DNA from 2 places in the Streptomyces sp. NPDC107528 genome. Region 2 is predicted to be linked to the other one. Evidence: riboswitches for the same ligand, from Rfam matches in the RefSeq annotation. Region 2 holds a riboswitch; the other holds the start of a gene.

Region 1 (10,785 bases), on a different contig from region 2:
CTTGCTGACCTTGTGGTGGACCCGGTACGCCTCGACGATCTGCTGCCCGACCGAGTAGTACGGGTGCATCGCGGACAGCGGGTCCTGGAAGATCATCGCCATCTTGCGGCCGCGCAGCCGGCGTACCTCGTCGGGGTCGGCGGCGATCAGCTCCTGGCCGTCCAGCCAGACCTCGCCGGAGACCTTGGCGCGCGCCGAGCGGTGCAGACCCATCACGCCGAGCGAGGTGACGGACTTGCCGGAGCCGGACTCGCCCACGATGCCCAGGGTCCGGCCGCGCTGCACGTTGAAGCTGACGCCGTCGACGGACTTGACCAGGCCGTCGTCGGTGTCGAAGTGGATGCGCAGATCGCGCACGGACAGGAACGCGTCGTCCGTGTCGGACGGGGCGGCGACGGCGGGTTCGCCGAGCGCCGCTTTCTCGAGCTTGCTCACGAGTACCTCACCCGGGGGTCGATGGCGGCGTACACCAGGTCGACGATGAGATTGCAGAAGACGATGAAGAAGGCCGCGACCAGGGTGACGCCCATGACGATGGGCAGGTCGTTGTCCTTGATGGACTGCACGGCGTAGGCGCCGATGCCCTGCAAGGAGAAAACAGTCTCGGTGAGCACGGCGGTGCCGACGAGGGTGCCGAAGTCCATGCCGAAGATGGTGACGATCGGGGTCAGCGCGGCGCGCAGGCCGTGCTTGGTGACGACCGTCGTCTCCTTGAGACCCTTGGCTCTGGCCGTGCGGATGTAGTCCTCGCCCATTGTCTCCAGCATGCCCGCCCGGGTGAGTCGGGCGTAGAGCGCGGAGAAGAGGAAGGCGAGGCTGACCCAGGGCAGCACCAGGTGCCAGGCCCATTCGGCCGGGTTCTCGGTGAACGGGACGTAGTCGATGCTGTCCCAGATGGGGATCTCGTACACGAAGAGGGCGAGAAGCACCTGGCCGGTGAAGAAGATCGGCAGGGACACGCCGGCGAGCGCGATGAACATCGAGATGCGGTCGATCGGACGGCCCTTGCGCAGCGCCGAGACGACACCGATCGTGACACCGGAGACCACCCAGATCACTGCCGCACCGACGGCCAGCGAGAAGGAGACCGGGATCCGCTCCTGCAGCTGGGGCCACACCTCGACGTGACTCTTGAAGGAGTAGCCGAAGCAGGGGGCCTCACAACGGGTGGCATCGGGACCGAACTTGTAGTCCGCGCCCACCACGAGGCCCTTGATGTAGTCCCAGTACTGGACGGCGATGGGCTGGTCCAGCCCGAGGTTCTGCTTGATGGCGGCGACGGACTCGGGGTTGGCGTCCTTGCCGACATACTGCGTGGCCAGCTGGTCGGCGGTCTGGCCACCGAGTCGTGGCACAAGGAAGAAGATCGCGAAGGTGACTGCGCTGACCACCAGCAGCAACAGCACCGCGCCGAAGGCGCGTCGGATGATGTACGCAGCCACAGCTGTACGGCTCCGGGTGGCCGGGGCGGGTTGTGTCCGCCCCGGCCACCCGGTGCCTTCACCTGCCTTTCAGGGAATCAGGCCTTGCTGGTTACTACTTGGCGGAGCTCATCAGCACGTAGTCGTACATGCCGAGGTAGGCCTGCGTGACCGTGACGTTCGCCGCGGACTCCGGCCGCAGCAGCAGGTTCTTGCGATAGATGACCGGGACGACCGAGGCGTTGTCGAGGACCATCTTGTCGATGTCGCCCCAGGCCTTGGTGCGGGCCGCGTCGTCGGTGTTGGCGATCGCGTCCGTCAGGGCCTTGTTGATCTTCGGGTCGTCCAGCTCCATCAGGTTGTTGCCGCCGGAGGGCTTGATGGCGGCACCGTTGATGATCTGGTCGAGGAAGCCGAAGCCGGTCGGCCAGTCGGCACCCCACGCCATCGAGAGCATGCCGAGCTTGTTGTCGTGGACGTAGCTCGGGACACCGGCGAAGTTCGAGAAGTACTTGCCGGAGGGGAACTGCTTGATCTCGATGTTGATGCCGATGTTCTTCAGCGACGCCTGGACGGCCGTCGCCTGCGCCACCTCGGCGGGGCGGTCGGAGCGAGCGGTCAGGATCGTGTTGAAGCCGTTGGGCTTGCCACACGCCTTCAGCTCTTCCTTGGCCTTGGCCACGTTGCCCTTGTGGCCCTCGGAGGCGTAGGTGTCGAACTTGGTGTAGCCGTTGACCGACGGCGGCAGCAGCGTGGTCGCCACGTCACCCTTCGGCGAGCCGCCCATCGCGTCGAGCACCGACTGCTTGTCGAGACCCCACTGAACGGCCTTGCGGCAGTGGATGTTGTCGAACGGCGCCACGTTCACGTTCAGCGCGATGTACTGCGTCGCACCGGCGTAGGAGCTGTCCGTCTGGGCGGCGTTCTTGCCCTGGAGGACCTTCGGTTGGGTCTGCGGCTGGACACCGGTGCCCGCCGCGTCGGCCGTGATCTTGTCGGAGAGCAGGTCGTTGTCGACCGTCACCGGGTTGACCTTGAACTTGATCGTGACCTTGTCGGCCAGCGCCTTGCGGATCGGGTCCGTCTTGGCGTCCCAGTTCTTGTTGCGCACGAGGGTGGCGCCGCGGCCCTCCTCGTACGACTGGAACTGGTACGGGCCGGAGGACACGATGTTCTGCACGTACTTCGCGCCGTTGTCCTTGGCCTGCGGCACCGGAGCCGTCTGCGAGAACGTCGCCAGGTAGTCGAAGTCCGCGAACGGCGCCTTCAACTTGAAGACGATCGTGCTGTCGTCCGGCGTCTCGATGGACTTCAGACCGTCGGCGGCCTTGTCCTTGTAGGGACCCTTGTACTTGTCGCCGCCCTCCAGGTACGACTTGAAGTACGTCGGACCGTTGGACAGGGCCTCGGGCGCGAAGTTGGAGCGCTCGATGGCGTACTTCACGTCCTTGGACGTGATCGGCGTTCCGTCCTGGAACTTCACACCCTGGCGCAGCTTGTACGTCCAGGTCTTCGCGTCGGCGCTGGGCTTGCCGAGGGACTCCGCCAGGTCGGGAACGACCTCGAGGCCTTCCTTGCCGGCCGCCGGCTTGAACGTGGTGAGCGCACGTGCGTAGAGCCGGGAGAAGTTCTGCACCCAGCCGTAGTACGTGTTGCCCGGGTCCAGGGAGTCCGGCACGTCCGAGTGCTCGTACGCGACCGTCCCCCCCTTCTTGGTGGACGGGTTGACTATGGAGGTCAGCGCGGCGTCCTTCTTGCCGCTGCCTCCGCCGTTGCCGTCGTTGTCATCCCCGCCACCACATGCGGCAGCACCCAGCGAGAGCGCCACGACCGACGCGATGGCGGCGGTCACCCTTCTCGTCTTCACCTGAGGAAAGCCCCCTCTATCGATGGATCACTTGCTGCGAGGGTCGAGGGCGTCACGCAGCCCGTCACCCAGCAGGTTGAAGGCCAGGACGGTGATGAAGATCGCCAATCCGGGCACGAACATGTACTGCGGATCTGCTGTGTACAGATCGACAGCGTTGCTGAGCATGCCGCCCCAGGAGGCCTGCGGCGGGGCGATGCCGACTCCGAGGAAGCTCAGCGCAGCCTCGAAGAGGATGTTCGTCGGGATGATCAGCGTCGCGTAGACGAGGATCGGCGCGACGAGATTGGGGAGCAGCTCGCGGAACAGGATGTACGGCCCGCGGGCACCCAGACTCGTGGAGGCCTCGATGAACTCCCGCCTGCGCAGGGTCATGGTCTGAGCGCGCACGATGCGCCCGATGTAAGGCCAGCTGAAGAACCCGATCACGAAGATCAGCACGCAGATGCGCAGCGGAAGCCCTTCGAGTCCGAAGAAACCGTCCTGGACGGAGGCGGAGATGGAGATCGCGAACAGCAGCAGCGGGAACGCCAGGAAGGTGTCCATCAACCGGCTGATGACGCTGTCGATCCAGCCGCCGTAGTACCCGGCGATCACGCCGAGCACCGTGCCGATGCACACGGACAGGAGCGTGGCGCCTCCCGCGACCAGCAGCGACACCCAGGAGCCGTCGATGATGCGGGCGAGCATGTCGCGGCCGTACTGGGGGTCGACACCCAGCGGGTGGTCCCAACTCATGCCGCCCCAGCCGCCCTTGGGGGCGAGCAGGGCCGGGTCGATGAGGTCCTGGTTGAACTTGTTGGGGTCGAGGTTGAACACCCACTGGATCGGCTTGGAGAGCACCGCCATCAGCACGAGGCAGATGACGACGATGCCACCGGCCATCGCCACCTTGTCGCGCTTGAAGCGCATCCAGGCGATCTGGGAGAGCGAACGCCCCTCGATCTGGCTCTTCTTGACTCCGGCGAGAACGGCCTCGGGCTGCGCTCCGGCCTCCGCTCCGGTTGTCTCGATCGGTGCGGTCACAGTGAGATTGACCCCTCTCGGCCGGCGGTTGCCGACCCCCCTGGCTGCCGCTGTAGCGGTTGCTTCCACTCGTACACAGGACCGACCGGCCCGTGTCTTGCCGGGAGTCTTCAACGCTTTGGCGATCTGTTGCCAGAGCTGACGGGGAAAGGATGCGCAACCGTGATGCTGTCTGAGGGGTTCCGTTATCCGAACAGTGGGTATCGACCGCCGGACGGGGGCCAGTTGGGGCGTATGAGGGCGGACCGGGACCTTCCGATCGCATCTACGCGCGGAGATCGACCTGGGAAACCGCAGTCGAAGACCCTTTGCACCTACGACATTCGGGTTGCCGACCGATCAGCAGGTTAGCCGATGAATGATCAGTAACGGCCCTGTGCCGGTGGGTAGCCGTAACCGGCCGCCGGTGCCTGCGCGGGGGCGGCGACGTGTGCCTCGCGGTCGTAGAACGGGCGGGCGCTCGCTCTCATCCACATGGCGACCGGGTCGTCCTCGTCGGACATCGCCACGGTCGAGACGGGCAGCCCGTCGGGGACCGCGCCGATCGACTGCGACATCATCGAGCGCACCGAGTCGACCGCGGGCGGGCTGGTGTCGTACACGTCGAGCCCGATGGCGAGATACGGCGCACCGAGCGCCGGCTGCACCCAGGCGCGGCGCAGCGAGCGGACCGCCGGGGTGCGGTGGGCGTTCTGCGCGAGGAGGGCGTAGAACTGCGGGATCTCGATGCCGGGTTCCGACAGGCGCAGCGGGCCGGCGGGCTGGCGGTCCAGGCCGGTGGCGATGCGGCGCAGGTCGAGCCACGGGATGCCGACGCCGCCGCCCGGGGCGTGCGGGTTCAGCCAGAGGCCGTAGTGGTCCGGGTAGAGGGTGCGGGCCACGTCGATGCCGTCGACGACCTCGTAGCTGCGGTTCCAGCCGCTGGCGGACAGCTCCTGGGCGGAGGTCACGCACGGGGCGTAGCCGTAGCCGTCGACGTCCATGTTTCCGTACTGTGCGTCCGGGGAGCCGCCCTGGCCGTGCCACAGCAGCATCCAGACCTGGCCGGAGGACGGGGTGGCGAGGGCGCGCAGGAGGGCCTCGTAGGCGTCGTAGCGCCCGGGCGTCACCTGGCGCAGCATGTGCTCGACCTGTCCGGTCGAGGTGGTGCCGCTCGCGCTCACCTTTTACCGCCCCTTCGGGAAACATGGCTTTGTCCCTCAGCTTAGGCGCTCCGCCGGGAGAGCCGGGGAGAGCTCGGGACCTATTGTGGTCTGCGGACTGCGGGTCACATGTGGCTTGTCGCGCCCGCGCGGCGGAGCCGCACTTCGATACAGCCCCGCGCTCCTGGAGGGGCGCTGCCCCTCAGGGACGCTGCAAGTCACGTTGGTAGAAGGGGCGCACCTGCCCGCGCATCCAGGCGATCACCGGGTCCTCGGCCACGTCCAGCAGGACCAGGTTGACCGGCCACGGGACCGGGGCTCGGCCGAGGGCCCGGGCCAGGGCGTCCATGGGGATGGCGCGCAAGTCGCCCTCCCAGAGGGAGAGTTCCACGCCGATGAACATCACCGGGGTGGCCGTCTCGATCGACGCGAGGCAGCGGCGGGCCGTCGTGACCACGCCGGTTTCGGCGAACTCGGCCGACGCCACCGCGAGGAAGTCGATCGGGTCGTCCTGCCAGTCGGGCTCGTAGAGCTTGACACGGCCCCCGGAGGTGAGGCCGTCCAGCGGGGTGCGGCCCACACGGCAGAGCTCGGCCACCGCAGCCGGGGGCAACGGCACGCCGACCACGCCGTCGGGGTTGACGGCGATGCCCACCTGCGGCGGCAGACCACGGGCGAACTCCACCGCGGGGGCGATGGTGTACGACATGTGGGAGCCGACGACCTGGCGGAACTGTTCCTCGGAGCTGAAGACCGGCACGTACGCCTGGCCCTCGATCTCCACGGTCGGCAGGTCCAGCGGGCCGCTGGACGGGCCGCCGCCGGCCGGCAGGGGTACCCAGACGAAGCTGCGGCCCAGTACCTCGATGATCCGGCCGCCGGCCGAGGGAAGACCGAGGGAGGCCGAGAGCACCTCCTCCAGTTCGTTGCCGGGCCACCCGCCGTGGGAGTGGAGGTGTGCCCCTGCCGGGAAGTCCGCGGGGAGTTCCGCTGGGAAGTCCATCTACTCTCAACCGCCTGCTGTGAACCGCTGCTGTGGCTCAAAAGGCTAGCGGGTGGCCGTCATGTACAGGTCCCCGGCCGGTCAGCCCGTGAACCCGATCCGGCGCAGTACGCCCGCCGCCTCCCGGTCGATCAGCACCGCCGAGCCGCATCCCGGGGGCAGATGACCCTTCTCCACCGAGCGCAGCAGGTGGGCCGCGGCCCTGCGGTGGCGCAGGAAGGCGTACCGCGAGACGCCGCGGCCGCGCTCGCGCTGGCCCTCCAGGGCCGTGTCCGGGTCGACGTCGAGCAGCAGCAGGTGCAGGGTGCCGCCGCGGCGACGGGCCTCGCGGGCCAGCCAGGCGCGCACCCACGCCTGCGTACCGCAGTCGTGCACGACGACGCCCTCGCCGGAGCGCACGGCGCGGCGCAGGCCGGCGTAGTGCGCGAGACGGACCAGGGGGCGGTAGACGGCGTAGGGCAGGAAGCCGGGCATGCGGGCGTCCCAGCGGTCCCGGGTGTCCTGGGAGTCGATGCGGGCGCCCTTCACCGTCCGCCGCATCAGCGTGGACTTGCCGCTGCCGGGCAGTCCCGTGATCACGACGAGGTCCTCGGGGCCGAAGAGCAGCACGTGCGGGCTGTGGCCGGAGCGCTCGCGGAGGTCACGGACCACCGGTGCGACGCGCGTGCCCGGAGCCTCGACGGCCGGGGCCGCGGGCTGCTTGGGCAGCGCGATGCCCGACGTCGTGGCGTACGCCGTGGTGCGCTTCACCGTCATCGTCCTCCTCCGGTTCAGGATTCCCCATCCCCACTGAGCGTAAAGAGAAGGTAATGGATGATCTCTCGCATTTTCGTTCACTTCCTGCCACAACCCCGTTACAGACGTGGCCTGCCGAAGACGAGCCAGGCGTGCAATGATGTCCGCGCCAACTGCATACCGGCCGTTTGAATCCGCGCGGGAGAGTCCCCAGCAGTGCATCGCTGGGGCGCCGAAGGAGCAAGTCCCTCCCTTGAATCTCTCAGGCACCGTTACCGCGCGGGCGAGGCACATCTGAAAAGCGAGTCCCCCTTTTCGTCGAGAAGAGGCGTGACTCCACCCAAGGTGCAAGCCGTGACCTGGCCCTCGCCGGTCATGGCGAACCTCTCAGGTTCCGATGACAGATGGGGAGGAACGACCTCGCCCGTCATGCCTTGGGAGAAAACCGTCCGATGAGCAGTACAGAAGAACTCCGTCACACCGCGCTCGATGCCCTGCATCGCTCGCTCGGCGCGACGATGACCGACTTCGCCGGCTGGGACATGCCCCTGCGCTACGGCTCCGAGCGCGACGAGCACAACGCCGTGCGTACCCAGGCCGGGCTCTTCGATCTCTCCCACATGGGCGAGATCACCGTCACCGGCCCCGCCGCGGCGGCGCTCCTGAACCACGCCCTGGTCGGCAACATCGCCTCCGTCGGCATCGGCCGCGCCCGCTACACCATGATCTGCCGGGCCGACGGCGGCATCCTGGACGACCTGATCGTCTACCGGCTCGCCGAGACCGAGTACATGGTCGTCGCCAACGCCTCCAACGCCCAGGTCGTGCTGGACGCGCTGACCGAGCGGGCCGCCGGCTTCGACGCCGAGGTCCGTGACGACCGGGACGCGTACGCCCTGCTCGCCGTGCAGGGCCCGCAGTCCCCCGGCATCCTCAAGTCCCTCACGGACGCCGACCTGGACGGCCTGAAGTACTACGCCGGTCTGCCCGGCACCGTCGCCGGTGTCCCCGCCCTCATCGCGCGCACCGGCTACACCGGCGAGGACGGCTTCGAGCTGTTCGTGAAGCCGGAGCACGCCGTCGAGGTGTGGCAGGCGCTGACCAAGGCGGGCGAGGGCGTCGGCCTGATCCCGTGCGGCCTGTCCTGCCGTGACACGCTGCGGCTGGAGGCGGGCATGCCGCTGTACGGCCACGAGCTGACCACGTCCCTCACGCCCTTCGACGCCGGGCTCGGCAGGGTGGTGAAGTTCGAGAAGGAGGGCGACTTCGTCGGGCGCGAGGCGCTCGCCGAGGCCGCCGACCGTGCCTCGCAGAACCCGCCGCGCGTCCTGGTCGGCCTGATCGCCGAGGGGCGTCGCGTCCCGCGTGCCGGGTACCCGGTCGTCGCGGGCGGCGAGGTGATCGGCGAGGTCACCTCCGGTGCGCCCTCCCCCACGCTGGGCAAGCCCATCGCGATGGCGTACGTCGACGCGGCGCACTCCGCGCCGGGCACGGCCGGGGTCGGCGTGGACATCCGCGGCAGCCACGAGCCGTACGAGGTCGTGGCGCTGCCCTTCTACAAGCGGCAGAAGTAGCTCCAGAAGTAGAGACTGGCAGCGGCCCATGCGTGAGCCTGCGCACATTTGCGCTGCTCACGCACGTTTCCAGCGGTCCCCCCTTCATCACCACTCCCGCGCGTACAGGAGAATTCAGGCCATGAGCAACCCCCAGCAGCTGCGCTACAGCAAGGAGCACGAGTGGCTGTCGACCGCCGAGGACGGCGTCTCGACGGTCGGCATCACCGAGTTCGCGGCCAACGCGCTCGGCGATGTCGTCTACGCCCAGCTCCCCGAGGTCGGCTCGACCGTGACCGCGGGTGACACCTGCGGCGAGCTGGAGTCGACCAAGTCGGTGTCGGACCTGTACTCCCCGGTCACCGGCGAGGTCACCGAGATCAACGAGGACGTCGTGAACGACCCGGCACTGGTGAACTCGGCCCCCTTCGAGGGCGGCTGGCTGTTCAAGGTGCGCATCACGGAGGAGCCGGCCGACCTGCTCTCCGCCGATGAGTACGTCGCCCACACCGCCGGCTGAGGAGTTACACCCCTTATGTCTGACAAGTCGCTTCTGAACACGCCCCTGCACGAGCTCGACCCGGCGATCGCCGCCGCGCTCGACGCCGAGCTGGAGCGCCAGCAGTCCACCCTGGAGATGATCGCCTCCGAGAACTTCGCGCCGGTCGCGGTCATGGAGGCGCAGGGCTCGGTCGCCACGAACAAGTACGCCGAGGGCTACCCGGGCCGCCGCTACTACGGCGGCTGCGAGCACGTCGACGTCGCCGAGCAGATCGCCATCGACCGGGTCAAGGAGCTGTTCGGCGCCGAGTACGCCAACGTCCAGCCGCACTCGGGCGCCTCCGCCAACCAGGCCGCCCTGTTCGCGCTGGCCCAGCCCGGCGACACCATCCTCGGCCTGGACCTGGCCCACGGCGGCCACCTCACGCACGGGATGCGGCTGAACTTCTCCGGCAAGCAGTTCAAGGTGGTCCCGTACCACGTGGACACCGAGACCGGCCTGGTCGACATGGCCGAGGTCGAGCGGCTCGCCAAGGAGCACCGCCCGAAGGTGATCATCGCCGGCTGGTCGGCGTACCCGCGGAAGCTGGACTTCGCCGAGTTCCGCCGGATCGCCGACCAGGTCGAGGCGTACCTGTGGGTCGACATGGCGCACTTCGCCGGTCTGGTCGCGGCCGGGCTGCACCCGAACCCGGTCGAGCACGCGGACGTGGTCACCTCCACCACGCACAAGACGCTCGGCGGCCCGCGCGGCGGCATCATCCTCGCGAAGAAGGACTTCGCGAAGAAGCTGAACTCGTCCGTCTTCCCGGGCTTCCAGGGCGGCCCCCTGGAGCACGTGATCGCGGCCAAGGCGGTCTCCTTCAAGGTCGCCGCGAGCGAGGACTTCAAGGAGCGCCAGCGCCGTACGGTCGAGGGTGCGCGGATCCTCGCCGACCGTCTGACCGCCGCCGACGCCCGCGAGGCCGGCGTGAACGTGCTGTCCGGCGGCACCGACGTGCACCTGATCCTCGTGGATCTGCGTGAGTCGGAGCTGGACGGGCAGCAGGCCGAGGACCGTCTCCACGAGGTCGGCATCACGGTCAACCGCAACGCCGTCCCGAACGACCCGCGCCCGCCGATGGTGACCTCGGGTCTGCGCATCGGCACGCCCGCCCTGGCCACCCGCGGCTTCACGGCCGAGGACTTCGCCGAGGTCGCGGACGTCATCGCCGCGGCGCTGAAGCCGTCCTACGACGCGGACGCGCTGAAGGCCCGGGTCAAGGCGCTCGCGGACAAGCACCCGCTGTACCCCGGTCTGAACAAGTAGTTCCTTTTTGTGGGGTGTCCCGCACACTCGTAGGTGAGCGGGACGCCCCACGCCCCTGTTCCACCCCGTATTGAGGAGTCCCCCGTGGCCATCTCGGTCTTCGACCTGTTCTCGATCGGCATCGGCCCGTCCAGCTCCCACACGGTCGGTCCGATGCGCGCGGCACGCATGTTCGCCCGCCGGCTGCGCAATGAGGGTCTGGTGGACTCCGTCGCGTCCGTACGGGCC
Region 2 (10,785 bases):
AGCGGTTGACGGCCCTGTCGGCGATCAGGGCCGCGGGAGACGCAATACTGGTCGACAACAAGCCGTTGGTGCCGCCGTACACGGTGCTCGCGGTGGGGGATGGCGAGCGGTTGAGCACCAGGTTCCAGGACAGCGCCGACGGGTTGTATCTGCACGCCCTGCAGGAGAACTTCGGGATCCGGACCGGCATTTCCGTGCAGGACGACCTTCGGCTCCCCGCCGCCCCCAGCGTGACCGTACGTACAGCACAGCCGAACACCGAGAAAACCGAGAAGGGCACATCGTGATCGCCGTACTGGGCCTCGTCGTGGGCGTCGTGGCCGGCCTGTTGGTCCGGCCTGAGGTTCCGGCGGTCGTCGAGCCTTATCTGCCGATTGCCGTCGTGGCGGCTCTCGACGCCGTCTTCGGAGGTCTGCGGGCCATGCTCGACGGCATCTTCGACGACAAGGTCTTCGTCGTGTCGTTCCTGTCCAACGTGGTCGTGGCCGCGCTGATCGTGTTCCTGGGCGACAAGTTGGGCGTGGGCGCCCAGCTGTCCACCGGCGTGGTCGTCGTTCTCGGCATCCGTATCTTCTCGAATGCTGCGGCGATCCGCCGGCACGTGTTCCGGGCGTGAGGCCGATGAGCAACCACGACGAGGCACCGGAGAACAGGCTGCGCAAGGAGCTGCCCGAGGAGATGCCAGCGGGCCGCGCGGCCGAGGCCGTGGACAACGCCTCGGAGGCCGCGGACGGCGCCAAGGGGCAGTCGAGCGACCTCACGGGTCGGCAGCGGCTCGTGAAGGGGCTGTGGCCGCCGCGGGTCAGCCGGGCCCAACTCATCGTCGCTGTCCTGCTGTTCGGCCTCGGCTTCGGCCTGGCCGTCCAGGTCGCGTCGAACAGTGAGGGTGACGGGGCCCTGCGCGGCGCACGTCAGGAAGATCTTGTTCGCATCCTCGATGAACTGGATGACCGTACTCAGCGTCTTGAGGACGAGAAGCAAGGTCTCGAGAAGCAGCGAGATGAGCTGGAGAACAGTTCGAACCAGGCCGAGGAGGCCCGCAAGCAGACGGTCGAGAAGGAGAGGCAACTCGGCATTCTGGCGGGCACGGTGGCGGCTCAGGGGCCTGGCATCACGATGACCATCGACGACACGAAGGGGACGGTCGAGGCGGACATGCTGCTCGACGCGATCCAGGAGCTGCGCGCGGCCGGCGCAGAAGCGATCCAGGTGAACGGCATACGCGTCGTCGCCGGCACCTATCTGACCGACGCCGGCAACAGCGTGAGCGTCGACGGGAACAAGATCAACGCTCCGTATCGTTTCAAGGTCATCGGCAAGTCGCAGGACCTCGAACCAGCGCTCAACATCCCTGGAGGCGTGGTTCAGACTCTCGAGAAGGAGCAGGCCACCGTGACCATCGAGCGGTCGGACAAGATCGTCGTGGACGCCTTGCGAGCGGCGAAGCGGCCTGACTACGCTCGGTCGTCCTCCCAGTGAACCGGCGGTGCATGGGGGACGTCAGGCGAGGGCATGAGGTTGCGGGGGGTCGGCGCACCGAATGGGTGGTGCGTGGTGGAAACTGTCTGGTGGAGACGGACGTTGTGAGGGTGTCCGGGTCGGCCAGGGAGTGCAGTCAGGGTTCGTCCTGCCCCACGGGCGGGTCTATTTCGGTCAAGGGGAATCGCCCGTGAAGTTGTTTGCGAAGTTGTTCGGCAAGAGCGCGCGAGAGAGTGGCGACAACGCGACCGCTCGTCACCGCGCGCAGGGGGACGATGAGGGCCAGCGCCCACTGTTCAGGGACCAGGTGCCTGGACCGGGTGGTGACATTTCCGGTGGTCAGGGCGCGCCGTCAGTTGACCCTGGCCAGTCCGGCGACATAGGTTTCGGGCAACCGTCAACCTCAAGTACGGGTGGAGGGTTTTCCCCGATGTCGGCCCTGGTGTGTACGAGGTGCGGTAACCGCAACGCGGAGAACAGCCGCTTCTGTTCCAACTGCGGCGCCCCGCTGCGGCCGGGCGCCACGCCCGAGCGTCCCTCCGAGACGACCTCCACGATCTCCATCTCCGGCCTTGAGGCCTACGACGCCGAGACCACCGGTCAGACGGCGATCCCTGCGTTGTCTCCGGAGGCGCAGGCGGCGGTCGACGCGCTGCCGCTGGGCTCCGCGCTCCTGGTGGTGCGCCGCGGTCCGAACTCGGGCAGCCGCTTCCTGCTGGACGGCGATCTGACCACGGCCGGGCGGCACCCGCAGAGCGACATCTTCCTGGACGACGTGACGGTCTCGCGCCGGCACGTGGAGTTCCGTCGCGCTCAGGACGGCTCGTTCACGGTGGCCGACGTGGGCAGCCTGAACGGCACGTACGTCAATCGCGAGCGGATCGACCAGGTCGCTCTGAACAACGGTGACGAGGTGCAGATCGGCAAGTACCGGCTGGTCTTCTACGCGAGCCAGCGGGGCTACTGACCCTCCCCCGGAGCCCGTCCGGGGAGACCCAGGGAAGGTCCATGCTGAAAACACCGAGCGGCGGTGCCGGAAACGGCATCGCCGCCACGGACGGTCGGCTGATGAGCATCGGCACAGTGCTGAACGTGCTGCGCGACGAGTTCCCTGACATCACCATCTCCAAGATCCGTTTCCTGGAGTCGGAGGGTCTCGTCGAGCCGCAGCGGACCCCCTCGGGGTATCGCAAGTTCAGTGCGCAGGACGTCGAGCGGCTCGGCCACGTCCTGCGGATGCAGCGGGACCACTATCTGCCGCTCAAGGTGATCCGCGAGCATCTGGACGCCATGGAGCGCGGTGAGGCAGCACCACTGCCGACCGTGTGCCGGCAGCGCGATGGAGAAACGGTCCTGGAGCCCGTCGAGGCTCCCACCGCGGCCCGGATCGGGCGGGCCGAGCTGCTCCTCGCCGCCGAGATCGCTGAGCAGGAGCTCGCGGAATGGGAGTCGTACGGCCTGATCGCCCCGTTTCCCGACGGGGCGTACGACGCGGAGGCCGTCACCGTGGCCTCGCTCGTCGTCGAGCTGGGGCGATTCGGGATCGAGCCACGGCATCTGCGAGTGATGAAGGCCGCCGCCGACCGTGAGGCCGGGCTGGTGGACCAGGTCGTGGCGCCTCTGCGGCGGCACCGCAATCCGCAGACCAGGGCTCATGCCGAGGCGCGTACGAAGGAACTGGCGGGGCTGGCTGTGAAGCTGCACGCCGCCCTGGTGCAGACCGCTCTCGGCGTGCGGCTGCCCTGAGCCGGGCGGGGGCGGGGAGCCCGGATCGGCCACCCGTTCTCGGCCCGACTACCCAAACGTCCCGAGCACGGCCTAGGGTTGCTGTGTGAACGAGCTCGATGTCGTAGGTGTCCGGGTCGAAATGCCCTCCAACCAACCGATCGTGCTCCTGCGTGAAGTGGGAGGCGACCGCTACCTCCCCATCTGGATCGGGCCGGGGGAGGCGACGGCTATCGCCTTCGCCCAGCAGGGCATGGCCCCCGCGCGACCGCTGACCCACGACCTGTTCAAGGACGTGCTGGAGGCCGTCGGCCAGGAGCTCACCGAAGTACGCATCACGGATCTGCGTGAGGGCGTCTTCTACGCCGAGCTGGTGTTCGCCAGCGGCGTCGAGGTGAGCGCCCGCCCCTCCGATGCCATAGCGCTGGCCCTGCGCACCGGAACGCCGATCTACGGCAGCGACGGCGTGCTCGACGACGCGGGCATCGCGATTCCGGACGAGCAGGAGGACGAGGTGGAGAAGTTCCGCGAGTTCCTCGACCAGATCTCGCCCGAGGACTTCGGCACCAGCAGCCAGTGAGGCGGTGTGGGCGCCCGGCGGACTCGCGGTCCGTGGTGGCGGGGCCCACAGTCCGTTACGGCTCAAATGCCGGCATTTGCCAGCGGCGAGGGAGAGCGTCCTGCGGCCTGCTTCGAGCGCATTCGGCTAGCCTTTCCCCGCGGTGGGGCACGGGAAACCACTCCTAGGGTGATTATCACTCGGCGTGCCGAGTGTGGCGATCGTTGACGCACCCCTGGTGACTGCCTACCGTCGAGAAGGCAGGTCAAGGACGGAGGTCGGCGTGAGAAGCAGCGGCGACGGTACGGCTGGGGGTGCCCCCGGACGCAGTCTCGGGGCGAGCGGCCCGTACCCGCTTCACACCAGCCCGCTTCAGGGCAGCGCGGCCGATCACGCTCCGCAGCGACCGACGGCCGTGCCGAGCAGCGGCGGAGGGGCGGCGTCCATGGCGACCGAGCAGATCGGCTATCGCGGTCCGACGGCCTGCGCGGCCGCGGGCATCACATACCGGCAACTGGACTACTGGGCGCGCACCGGCCTTGTCGAGCCCAGCGTGCGGCCCGCTCACGGGTCCGGGACGCAGCGGCTCTACAGCTTCCGGGACGTCGTCGTCCTGAAGATCGTCAAGCGGTTCCTGGACACCGGTGTGTCACTGCAGAACATCCGTACCGCCGTGCAGCATCTGCGGGAGCGCGGCTTTCGGGATCTCGAGCGCCTGACGCTGATGAGCGACGGTGCGACGGTGTACGAGTGCAGTTCCCCGGACGAGGTGCACGCGCTGCTCCAGGGTGGGCAGGGGGTCTTCGGGATCGCCGTGGGTGTGGTGTGGCGGGACGTCGAGAGCGCCTTGTCGCAGCTGCACGGGGAGCGCATCGACACCGGCGAGACCCTGGTCGGGCACAATCCGGCGGACGAGCTGGCTCGGCGGCGAAACCGGGCGGTCTGAGCAGCCCTCGCCGGGACGCCGTCGCAGTTGCAGTGTGGCGGCGGGCGGAATGGGGTCGATGGGCCTGCCTGGGCGGCGTATCAGGCGGTTGCAGCAGGGCATTGTCAGTAACGTGAGGCAGCATCGGAGATGTGAGGAACGCGCCTACGATCCTGCATCTCGACATGGATGCCTTCTACGCCTCGGTGGAGCAGGCATCCAAGCCGAGCCTGCGCGGCAAAGCCGTGATCGTCGGCGGGCTCGGTCCGCGGGGAGTCGTCGCGACCGCGTCCTATGAGGCCCGGGTGTTCGGGGTGCACTCGGCGATGCCCATGGGGCAGGCGCGCCGGTTGGCGCCCAATGCCGCGTATCTCGTGCCGCGCTTCGGGATCTACCGCGACGTCAGCGAGCAGGTGATGGGCCTGCTGCGGGAGCTGTCGCCGTTGGTGGAGCCGCTGAGCCTGGACGAGGCGTTCGTGGACCTGGAGGCCGGAGGAGCGGCCTGGGACGAGGAGTCCGCGCGGCTGGTGGGAGTGAAGCTGCGCGCCGACATACGGGCCGTCACCGGGCTCGCGGGGTCGGTGGGCCTCGCCGCGTCCAAGATGCTGGCGAAGATCGCCTCGGAGGAGGCCAAACCCGACGGGCTGGTGGTGATCGAGCCGGGGACGGAGCGGGCGTTGCTCGCGCCCATGTCGGTGCGGACCCTGCCGGGGGTGGGGCCGGCGACCGGGGACCATCTGCGGCGGGCCGGAATCCACACGGTCGACGAGATCGCCGAGGCGGGTGAGGACGAGCTCGTACGGCTGCTGGGGAAGGCTCATGGGCATGCCCTGTACGCCATGGCGCTGGCGCACGACGAGCGGCCCGTGGTGGCCGAGCGGGAGGCCAAGTCGGTGTCGGTCGAGGACACGTACGACGTGGACATTCATGACCGGGTCCGGGTGGGGCTGGAGGTGCAGCGGCTGGCCGATCGTTGTGTTCGGCGGCTGCGGGGGGCCGGCCTGTCCGGGCGGACCATCGTGCTGAAGGTGCGTCGGTTCGACTTCTCGACCCTGACCCGGTCCGAGACGCTGCGTGGGCCGACGGACGACCCGGGTGTGGTGCGCGAGGCCGCGCTGCGGCTGCTGGATTCCGTGGACACGACGGGTGGGGTACGGCTGCTGGGGGTCGGGGTCACCGGGTTGGCCGACTACACGCAGGAGGATCTGTTCGCGCAGGTGGCGGGGGAGCGGGTCGAGCACGGCGAGGAGGGCGATCCCGAGGAGGCCTTTGCGGAGCGGGAGGCTGCGCCGCCCGTCGAGCGGCGGTGGGTGGCGGGGCACGATGTGCGGCACGTCGAGCACGGGCACGGGTGGGTGCAGGGGAGTGGGCTGGGGCGGGTGACTGTGCGGTTCGAGACGCCTGAGTCGTCGGGGCCGGGGCGGGTGCGGACGTTCCGGGTCGACGATCCGGGGTTGGAGGCAGCGGATCCGTTGCCGTTGGTGCGGGCGAGGTATGGGGGCGCCGGGGGAGATGCGGGAGGTGGGGGGCATGGGGTTGGTGGGGTTCTAGGCGTGGAGGCAGGTCTCCTGGGGCGGGAAGGGGAGCGGGGCGGTGGGGGCGTGGGGGAGGCGCCGCCTGTGGTGCCTGGGTAGGGCGGGGGCGGGCGGAACCGGACGCGGGTTGGTGCCCCGGGGGCCCGGCGTTGGGGGCGCCGAAGGGGGGTGGGTCGCTCGCCCGCGCTTGCGGGGTGCCGCTGCGCCCACCCGTGCCGCCCCAGCGGCACGGCTGCCCGCAGCTGGGTGAGGTCGGCTGCCGGGTGGGCGCCGCCGCGGCGTTGCGTTGCGATGGGGTGCGGCTGGGGCAAGAGAACTCGACCGCGCGGAGGTGGGCGTGACCTCCGTGGGCCTGGGGATGTGCGGTGGAAGGGGGCGTCTTCAGGAGTGAGGGCGGGATGTGCGGGGGCCGTTGTCGTCCGGGGTTTCCGTGGTTGCCAGGTTGCCGAAGTCCCGGTCGGGGGGTGGGGGCGCGGACGTTACGTCGAGGCCGTAGTGGTGGTAGAGCTGGAGTTCCTGTTCGGGGGAGAGGTGGCGGCCCACGCCGAAATCGGGGGCGTCCTTGATGAGGGCGCGGTCGAAGGGGACGTGGAGGCTGCCCTCGACCAGATCGCTGGGCTCCAGGGGGACGAAGGCGTCCCGGGAGAACAGACCGGTGCGTATCGCCGCCCATTCCGGCACTCCGGTCGCGTCGTCGAGGTAGACCTCGTCGATGGTGCCGATCTTGGTGCCGTTGCGGTCGAAAGCCTTGCGGCCGATCAGATTGCGCGGATCGATGTCGGTCTGCACGGGCCCTCCACTTGGTCGCAACTCATCCGTAAGCACTACGAAAGGGCACATTGGTGAGCCCGGCCACTCGAAGGACCGTGCGTTGACCCCGCTGGTAGGCTGGCTAGCGGCTGCTGACCCCGTGCGGGAGAGTCCTCCGGGAACCATCCGGAGGCGCCGAAGGAGCAAATCCTCCCCGGAATCTCTCAGGCACACGTACCGCACGGACGAGGTCACTCTGGAAAGCAGGGCGGGTGTCGATGGCCTCCGCTCTCACCGACGGTGAAAACCGGGCACCTTGTGGTGACCCGGTGAAGCTCTCAGGTTGAGATGACAGAGGGGGAGGCCGTCCGGGTACCCGCGCCGTGGTGCCCCTCGAAGGTCGTGTCAGACCAGGAGGCCTCCGCAATGACCGCCCATCGCATTCCGCTCTCCGAGCTCGAGCAGGGTATTCCGTTCGAGCAGCGTCATATCGGTCCTGATCATGAGGCTCGGGCCAAGATGCTCGCCCAGGTCGGGTACGGCTCGCTCGACGAACTCACCGCCGCCGCGGTGCCGGATGTGATCAAGAACGCCGACTCCCTCGAACTGCCGGGGGCGCGCACCGAGGCCGAGGTGCTCGCCGAGCTGCGATCGCTCGCCGATCGCAACCAGGTGCTGGACTCGATGATCGGGCTCGGGTACTACGGGACCTTCACGCCGCCGGTCATCCTGCGCAACGTCATGGAGAATCCTGCCTGGTACACGGCCTACACGCCGTATCAGCCCGAGATCTCGCAGGGGCGGCTCGAGGCCCTGCTGAACTTCCAGACCATGGTCGCCGACCTCACCGGACTGCCGACCTCCGGTGCCTCGCTGCTGGACGAGGGGACCGCCGCGGCGGAGGCCATGGCTCTGTCGCTGCGGATGGGCAAGAACAAGAAGGGGCTGTTCCTGGTCGACGCGGACGTGCTTCCGCAGACCATCGCCGTGATCGAGACCCGTGCCGAGCCCACCGGCGTGGAGGTCGTGGTCGCCGACCTCAGCGACGGCATTCCGGCCGAGATCGCCGGGCGTGAGATCAACGGCGTGCTGGTGCAGTACCCCGGCGCCTCCGGCGTCGTACGGGACATCAAGCCCGTCATCGAGCAGGCCCATGAGCTCGGCGCCCTCGTCACCGTCGCCGCCGATCTGCTCGCGCTCACACTGCTGAAGTCCCCCGGTGAGCTCGGGGCGGACATCGCGGTCGGGACGACGCAGCGGTTCGGTGTGCCGATGGGCTTCGGCGGGCCGCACGCCGGCTACATGGCCGTACACGAGAAGTTCGCGCGCAGCCTGCCGGGGCGGCTCGTGGGTGTGTCCGTGGATGTCGACGGGAACCGGGCGTACCGGCTGGCTCTCCAGACGCGTGAGCAGCACATTCGGCGGGAGAAGGCGACCAGCAACATCTGTACCGCGCAGGTGCTGCTCGCGGTGATGGCCGGGATGTACGCCGTGTACCACGGTCCCGACGGGCTGCGCGGTATCGCCCGGCGCACTCACCGGTACGCCGCCGTCCTCGCCGCGGGCCTCACGGCCGGTGGTGTCGAGGTCGTGCACGGCTCCTACTTCGACACGCTGACCGTGCGAGTGCCCGAGAAGGCCGCCGAAGTTGTCGCCGCCGCCCGGCAGAACGGCGTCAACCTGCGCCTCGTCGACGCCGACCACGTGTCCCTCGCGTGCGACGAGACCACCACGCGGGCCCAACTGGGTGCCGTATGGACGGCGTTCGGGGTCGAGGGTGACGTCGAGGCGCTGGACGAGGGAGCCGAGGACGCCCTTCCGGGCGGGCTGCTGCGCAGCGACGAGGTCCTCACGCACCCCGTCTTCCACCAGCACCGTTCCGAGACCGCGATGCTGCGCTACCTGCGCAGGCTCGCCGACCGCGACTACGCGCTCGACCGCGGCATGATCCCGCTGGGCTCCTGCACCATGAAGCTCAACGCGACGACCGAGATGGAGCCGGTCACCTGGCCGGAGTTCGGGCAGCTGCACCCCTTCGCGCCCGCCGAGCAGGCGCAGGGCTATCTGACGCTCATCCGCGAGCTGGAGGAACGTCTCGCCGAGGTCACCGGCTACGACAAGGTGTCGCTGCAGCCCAACGCCGGGTCGCAGGGTGAGCTGGCCGGGCTGCTCGCCGTACGCGGGTACCACCGGGCCAACGGGGACGAGCAGCGCACCGTCTGTCTGATTCCGTCGTCCGCCCACGGGACCAACGCCGCCAGCGCCGTCATGGCCGGTATGAAGGTCGTCGTCGTGAAGACCGCCGACGACGGTGAGATCGACGTCGAGGATCTGCGGGCGAAGATCGAGAAGCACCGGGACGAGCTGTCGGTGCTGATGATCACGTACCCGTCGACGCACGGGGTGTTCGAGGAGCACGTCGCCGACATCTGCGCTCAGGTGCACGAGGCCGGCGGGCAGGTGTATGTCGACGGCGCCAACCTCAACGCCCTCGTGGGGCTTGCCAAGCCGGGGCACTTCGGCGGTGACGTCTCGCACCTGAACCTGCACAAGACCTTCTGCATTCCGCACGGCGGTGGCGGTCCGGGCGTCGGCCCTGTGGGTGTGCGTGCGCACCTGGCGCCGTATCTGCCGAACCACCCGCTGCAGCCCGCGGCCGGGCCGGAGACGGGCGTCGGCCCGATCTCGGCCGCGCCGTGGGGTTCGGCCGGGATCCTGCCGATCTCGTGGTCGTACGTACGGCTGATGGGCGGCGAGGGGCTCAAGCGGGCCACGCAGGTGGCGGTGCTGTCCGCCAACTACATCGCCAAGCGGCTGGAGCCGCACTACCCGGTGCTCTACACCGGGCCGGGCGGGCTCGTCGCGCACGAGTGCATCATCGACCTGCGGCCGCTGACCAAGGCGACCGGGGTGAGCGTCGACGACGTGGCCAAGCGGCTCATCGACTACGGCTTCCACGCGCCGACGATGTCGTTCCCGGTGGCCGGAACGCTCATGATCGAGCCGACCGAGTCCGAGGACCTGAACGAACTCGACCGGTTCTGCGAGACGATGATCGCCATTCGTGCGGAGATCGAGAAGGTCGGGTCGGGTGAGTGGCCCGCGGACGACAACCCGCTGCGGAACGCTCCGCACACCGCCGGTGCGCTGGGCGGTGAGTGGGAGCACGCGTACAGCCGCGAGGAGGCCGTGTTCCCGGCCGGGGTGTCGGCCGCCGACAAGTACTGGCCGCCGGTGCGCCGGATCGACCAGGCCTTCGGCGACCGGAACCTGGTGTGTTCCTGCCCGCCGATGGATGCGTACGAGGGCTGACGCACCGGCGTAGATGATCGAGGGCTCCGCTCTGGCCGTGTTCGGCCGGGCGGGGCCCTTGTGCGTGAGGTCGGGGTGCGGCCTTCGTGCGTGAGGCCGGGGTGCGGCCCTTGTGCGTGCGGTCGGTGCGTGCAGCCCCCGTGCGTCGGGCCGGTGGGGGCAGCCCCCGTGCGTCAGGCCGGCGGCGGGGGCACCCGTCTGGCCTCACGTCGGCGGGCGGAGCCCTCCCGCGTCACGCCGTCGTCAGTGCCACCTCCGTCGCCTTGACCAGGGCGACTACGGGCATTCCGGGCGCGAGGGCGAGGTCGTTGGTGGCGTCCCTGGTGATGGCCGCCGTCACGACGCCGCCGTCCACGGCGATCTTCACCGAGGCCATCGCGCCGCCCGTGGCGATGCCGGTGACCGTGCCGGGGAGTTGGTTGCGGATGGACAGGCCGCTGATCGGTGCGGTGGCGAGGGAGATCTCCGTGGCTTTCACGAGGGCGGTCACGCCGGTCCCC

Evidence for each region. Region 2 has a riboswitch for glycine ahead of gcvP (aminomethyl-transferring glycine dehydrogenase). Riboswitches for the same ligand answer to the same signal wherever they lie in the genome.
Region 1: it holds a riboswitch for glycine, as region 2 does, so the genes downstream of both, gcvT (glycine cleavage system aminomethyltransferase GcvT) here and gcvP (aminomethyl-transferring glycine dehydrogenase) in region 2, are expected to answer to the same signal.

What each region holds. Positions count from the first base shown of each region.
Region 1 covers NZ_JBVKAV010000013.1:59,282-70,066, reverse strand. The annotation lists gene ACZ7L5_RS35555 (ABC transporter ATP-binding protein) at 1-435, opposite strand, end outside; gene ACZ7L5_RS35550 (ABC transporter permease) at 432-1,442, opposite strand; gene ACZ7L5_RS35545 (ABC transporter substrate-binding protein) at 1,537-3,288, opposite strand; gene ACZ7L5_RS35540 (ABC transporter permease) at 3,316-4,314, opposite strand; gene ACZ7L5_RS35535 (enhanced serine sensitivity protein SseB C-terminal domain-containing protein) at 4,677-5,477, opposite strand; gene ACZ7L5_RS35530 (enhanced serine sensitivity protein SseB) at 5,659-6,459, opposite strand; gene ACZ7L5_RS35525 (AAA family ATPase) at 6,541-7,215, opposite strand; glycine riboswitch at 7,384-7,482, shown strand; glycine riboswitch at 7,483-7,608, shown strand; gene gcvT (glycine cleavage system aminomethyltransferase GcvT) at 7,647-8,768, shown strand; gene gcvH (glycine cleavage system protein GcvH) at 8,890-9,267, shown strand; gene glyA (serine hydroxymethyltransferase) at 9,283-10,557, shown strand; gene ACZ7L5_RS35505 (L-serine ammonia-lyase) at 10,642-10,785, shown strand, end outside.
Region 2 covers NZ_JBVKAV010000012.1:4,141-14,925, forward strand. The annotation lists gene ACZ7L5_RS33350 (DUF881 domain-containing protein) at 1-287, shown strand, start outside; gene ACZ7L5_RS33355 (small basic family protein) at 284-616, shown strand; gene ACZ7L5_RS33360 (DUF881 domain-containing protein) at 622-1,479, shown strand; gene ACZ7L5_RS33365 (FHA domain-containing protein) at 1,541-2,446, shown strand; gene ftsR (transcriptional regulator FtsR) at 2,488-3,225, shown strand; gene ACZ7L5_RS33375 (bifunctional nuclease family protein) at 3,311-3,784, shown strand; gene ACZ7L5_RS33380 (MerR family transcriptional regulator) at 4,047-4,709, shown strand; gene ACZ7L5_RS33385 (DNA polymerase IV) at 4,841-6,322, shown strand; gene ACZ7L5_RS33390 (PRC-barrel domain-containing protein) at 6,605-7,012, opposite strand; glycine riboswitch at 7,127-7,223, shown strand; gene gcvP (aminomethyl-transferring glycine dehydrogenase) at 7,400-10,285, shown strand; gene ACZ7L5_RS33400 (TOBE domain-containing protein) at 10,518-10,785, opposite strand, start outside.